DNA from 2 places in the Arthrobacter sp. MOO21 genome. Region 1 is predicted to be linked to the other one. Evidence: predicted binding sites of a transcription regulator. Region 1 holds the regulator's gene; the other holds the start of a gene.
The links. The regulator Rex, encoded in region 1, represses fermentation and respiration genes when NADH is low (regulators of the CRP and FNR family bind a similar motif). The targets are predictions, from matches to a motif close to CTTGTGAANNNNTTCACAAG.

Region 1 (2,449 bases):
CGCAGGTGCTGTTCGGCCAGCGCCTTGGCTCCGGGCCAGATCCGGGAGGCAATCATCTCGTCATAGACTTCTTCGCCGAGCGCCTTGACGTCGTCAACGGTGATGCCGGCGGCCAGCGTCAGGGCCGAGTCGCGGACGGCATGGACGTCGTCGATGTTTTCCCCGCGCGCCACGAACTTGAACTGCTTCCAGGCGAAGCCTGCAGCCTGCACCAGGGTAAAAGCGCCGCGCTGGTGCATCTTGCGTGCCACATGGAAGAGGCTGGCGCCTCGCATGAGGGTATTGTCAACGTCGAAAAACGCCGCCTCGCCGCGCTGCGGCGCAGGTTCGGGCCGCGTGACTACGGCGACGTATTTCTCCTCGGGCATGGAGTTGAGTCTAGTCAATGCACCGCACTGCCGCCGTCGGCGTCGCCCGCGGGCCGCCAACGGCGCTACGGTTAAGCCATGGCTACACCCCGCGTCGTCCTGGTCACCAAAGCTGACTGCCACCTTTGCGAAGAAGCGCGCGACGCCGTGGGCCGGGTCACTGCCTCGCTGGGACTGTCCTGGAGCGAAGAGCAGGTGGACCACCAGCCCGAGCTGCGGGAACGGTATGCCGAAGAGATCCCGGTGGTGCTGGTGGACGGGGTGCAGCGTGACTTCTGGAAAATCGACGAGGCCCGTCTGGCACGCGTCCTGCAGCGCGCCATGGCGCAGTAGGGGGAGGTGCGGGTGACGTCGCTGGGTTCAACGCCGCAGCCTGTCCCGGACCTGCCGGGCGCCACGGGTACGACCGCCAAGCAGATTCCGCCTGCTGCCGTGGCCAGGCTGACGCTCTATCTCCGTGCTTTGAACACCCTGATGGCGGACGGGGTGGAGCGCGTTTCCTCCGAGTCCCTTGCCGAGGCCTCCGGGGTCAGTTCCTCGACGCTGCGCAAGGACCTCTCCCATGTGGGCTCATACGGGACCAGGGGAGTGGGTTATGAGGTCCAGTACCTCAGCCGCCACATCGCCGCCGCCTTAGGGCTGACACACGACTGGAAAGTCGCCATTGTGGGTGCCGGAAACCTGGGCAAGGCGCTCGCCCGGTACGGCGGCTTCGAATCCCGGGGATTCGACGTCGTGGCCATCTTCGACGCCGACCAGATGGTGGTGGGCAACGAGGTGGGATGGCTGCGGGTCAGCGACGTCGCGGACCTTGAAACCGTCCTGCACCGGACGGGCGCGAACATGGTGGTGCTGGCCCTTCCGGCCGCGGTGGCCCAGGGGGTCTGCGACCGGGTGGTGACAGCGGGTGTGCGCAGCATACTGAGCTTCGCTCCCGTGATGCTCCAGGTGCCCGAAGGGGTCAACCTCCGCAAGGTGGACATGGCCACGGAGCTGCAGATCCTGGCTTACCACGCCCAGCGCGTGCAGGATCCGGCGCAGCCCGCAGAGGCACCCGGGCAGACTGCCTAGCGCAGCGCAGCCTGCTTCCGCCGCGCCAGCACTGAAAAAGCGACGGCCAGGGAATCAATCCCTGGCCGTCGCTTTCTTGCTGTTCGGCCGGCGCCTACCGTCCGTACGGGTTGCCGAAGCCGCCTGAGTAGGGATTGCTGAACGGCTGCTGCTTCCGGAAGTAAGGAGACGCCGCCGGAAGGTACAGCAGCACGATGGCCGCGATCCCCAGGACGGTCCCGAGGGTGGCGAATGTGGGGACGCCGAAGAGGCCCAGCACGGACAGGGCCGCAAACACAGTTCCCAGGATGCGTGCCCAGTTCCTGCCCTTGCGGATGAAGAAAGCGACCAGGAGGTAGAGCCCGGCGCCGATGATGGCGAAGACCACCAGCGTCCCGGCGATGACGCTCTTGATGTCCTCGTAGGTGACACCGCTGGCGCCGCTGGTTTGCATCTGCTGCTCGAATGTCTGCCTGAAGGCCGGATCATCCAGTTGGGTCAGCCCGGTCAGCACGGAGATGACGAAGATGATGCCCGACGCGATCAGGAGCCAGAACGAGATGTTGACCAGCTGCGGGACGCCGCCGGCGACTGCTGCCTGCGGCTGCTCCGACGGGTACTGGCCGTAGGGGGACTGGCCGTAAGGCTGCTGCCCGTACTGCGGAGCGTTCTGGCCGTAGGGCTGCTGGCCGTACTGGGGTGCGTTCTGGCCATACTGCGGTGCGTTTTGGCCGTACTGCGGTGCGTTCTGCCCATACTGCGGAGGGTTTTGGCCATACTGCGGAGCGCCCTGCCCGAACTGCTGGCCGTACTGGGGTGCGTTCTGCCCGTAGCGCGGCTCATGGCCGGCGGACTCGGGGCTGCCTTCCTGGCCGTTCCCGGAATGGGGGTCATTGGGCACGGGAGGCGGGACGGGAGGAGTACTCATGAGCGTTCCTTTTGCATGTCGGGATCCAGGTAGGCTGCCGGGAATCGGTCCTGTGCCTCCCCCCGGCATGGCTTAAGTCCACCGTACCCCCGGGGGCTGTGCT
Region 2 (2,449 bases), 1.0 Mb from region 1:
TCCAGGACTTTTGCGCGGTACGCGTTCAGCTGGGGGAAGCTCAGTGACGGCCAGTCGACGGCGGATCCCCGGACTGCGGGTGTCTTGCCTTCGGAAGGGGGAAGCAGAATCAGCACCGTCCGATCCTACCGGCGACAGGGATCGCCTCCGGCGCCGGTAGACTGGATGGCGGATGGGACAGCCAGACGGCCGCGCGCCACGCAGGTGGCTCGAGGAACGTCCGGGCTCCACAGGGCAGGGTGGTGGGTAACGCCCACTCGGGGTAACCCGCAGGCCAGTGCCACAGAAAACAGACCGCCCGCCTTCCCCGTCCCCGGACAGGGGAGCGCGGGTAAGGGTGAAACGGTGGTGTAAGAGACCACCAGCTTCCCGGGTGACCGGGAAGGCTAGGTAAACCCCACCCGGAGCAAGGCCAGACAGGACACGTTTGAGGGCTGCCCGCCCAAGTGTCCGGGTAGGCCGCTGGAGGGTGCCGGCAACGGTACTCGTAGATGGATGGCCGTCGCCCCCGTTCCGGTAACGGGACGGGGGAACAGAACCCGGCGTACCGGCTGTCCCATCCGCACACCCGGGTCAAGCCGGCATCCCGGTTTGACCTGACACTGCGGGTTGGGGATGCTGGACCGTGGCCGTAAACACCGACCCCCCGACCGTGACCGCAGAAGTCCATCCGCAGCTCCCGTCGCACGGCCTCCAGGCCGTCGCCTTCATCGGCTTCCTGGCCCTTTCCGCGGCGGCATGGGCGCTTGCCTCCATCCCCATCATCCTGAATCTTGGCGGCTGGTTCGCTGCTGCCGCCAACGCACCCTGGATGCCGCCGGGCTGGATGTTCCGCTCGATGTGGATGGCACTGTATGCCGGTGTTGCCGTCGCCGCGTGGCTGGTCTGGCGCAGGGGAGCGATGGTTGGCGGCACCCTGGCCGGTTACACAGCCCAGCTCCTGCTCAACGCCGCCTGGCCGGCGACTTTCTTTGGCCTCTTCCCGATCCTGGGAACGGCCGCTTTATGGGCGGCGTTCGCCGTGATCTGCGCCCTGGCCGTTTCCCTGGCATTCCTGGTCCTGCGTTTCGGCCCCGCCAGTGCCGGCGCCGGGCTCCTGGTGCTGCCATATCTCTCCTGGGTGGTCTTCTCCGCCAGCCTGAACCTCTATTCGGCACTCCACAACTGAGAGCCCGCATCCGGTGGGGGCTGTGTGAGTGATTTCACGCGATACGGTCCTGTTCCGGGGTGCGGGCCAAATTAGAATAGTGGAAGGACGCAGGAGTTCTTCCGCCGGGAATTGCGTTCGCAACCGGCGGTTTTTCTTTGCAGCGATCCAGGTGCCTGGGGGCCGACCCCTGCAGGCGCCGGTGCCCCTGGACATCATCAGGTGGCCTACATCTGTGTACGAGGACGTACACGGCTGAACCGAGGAAGGTATTTCTGTGAGCCAGACGTCTGATTCTTGCCTTGACACGTGGATGGGCCGGGAGGCCCTCGCCGAGGCCATGATCCCGGTGATCGGCAGGCTGTACCGCGAAAACAACGTGGTGACCAGCATCCACGGCCGGAGCCTGATCAACAAGTCCACCATGAACATCCTCAAGGCGCACCGTTTTGCGCGCCGGATGAGCAAGGACGAGCTGCTCCTGGAGGAAACAGCACCCCTGCTGAACACCTTGGCCGGCCTTGAACTGGGTGCGGCCGCCATCGACATCGCCCGGCTGAACCAGAAATTCAAGGAGGAAGGCAACGGCGCCTCCCTCGAAGAGTTCCTCCGCGGCGAGCTCGCCGAGATCGTCGGCAAGCGCGGCGGAGACGAGCGCACCAGCACCGACGTCGTGCTCTACGGCTTTGGCCGGATCGGCCGCCTGCTGGCGCGCCTCCTCATCGAAAAGGCCGGTGGTGGGCACGGCCTGCGCCTGCGCGCCATCGTGGTACGCCGCGGATCCGACAACGACCTTTCCAAGCGCGCCAGCCTGCTCCGCCGGGACTCCGTCCACGGTTCCTTCGAGGGCACCATCCGGATCGACGAGGCGGCCAACACCATCACGGCCAACGGCGTCCGGATCCAGGTCATCTACTCCAATGATCCCGCCACGATCGACTACACCGCCTACGGCATCAACAACGCGCTGGTGGTGGACAACACCGGCCGCTGGCGCGATGCCGAAGGCCTCTCCCAGCACCTGCAGAGCAAGGGTGTTGCACGGGTGCTGCTGACTGCACCGGGCAAGGGCGAGCTGAAAAACATCGTCCACGGCATCAACCACCGGGACATCGAGGACAGTGACACGATCGTCTCCGCTGCGTCCTGCACCACCAACGCCATCACTCCGGTCCTGAAGGCCATCAACGACAAGTTCGGCGTGGTCCACGGCCACGTGGAAACCGTCCACTCCTTCACCAACGATCAGAACCTGATCGACAACTTCCACAAGGGCGACCGCCGCGGCCGCTCCGCCGCCCT

Region 2: the regulator Rex is predicted to act here: its motif matches at 1,190-1,209, upstream of AC2JAJ_RS16445 (glyceraldehyde-3-phosphate dehydrogenase).

The regions. Positions count from the first base shown of each region.
Region 1 covers NZ_CM170671.2:2,508,832-2,511,280, forward strand. The annotation lists gene AC2JAJ_RS11610 (HAD family hydrolase) at 1-368, opposite strand, end outside; gene AC2JAJ_RS11615 (glutaredoxin family protein) at 447-701, shown strand; gene AC2JAJ_RS11620 (redox-sensing transcriptional repressor Rex) at 714-1,439, shown strand; gene AC2JAJ_RS11625 (YybS family protein) at 1,534-2,346, opposite strand.
Region 2 covers NZ_CM170671.2:3,534,328-3,536,776, forward strand. The annotation lists gene AC2JAJ_RS16430 (YaaA family protein) at 1-116, opposite strand, end outside; RNA gene rnpB (RNase P RNA component class A) at 174-563, shown strand; gene AC2JAJ_RS16440 (TspO/MBR family protein) at 653-1,168, shown strand; gene AC2JAJ_RS16445 (glyceraldehyde-3-phosphate dehydrogenase) at 1,425-2,449, shown strand, end outside.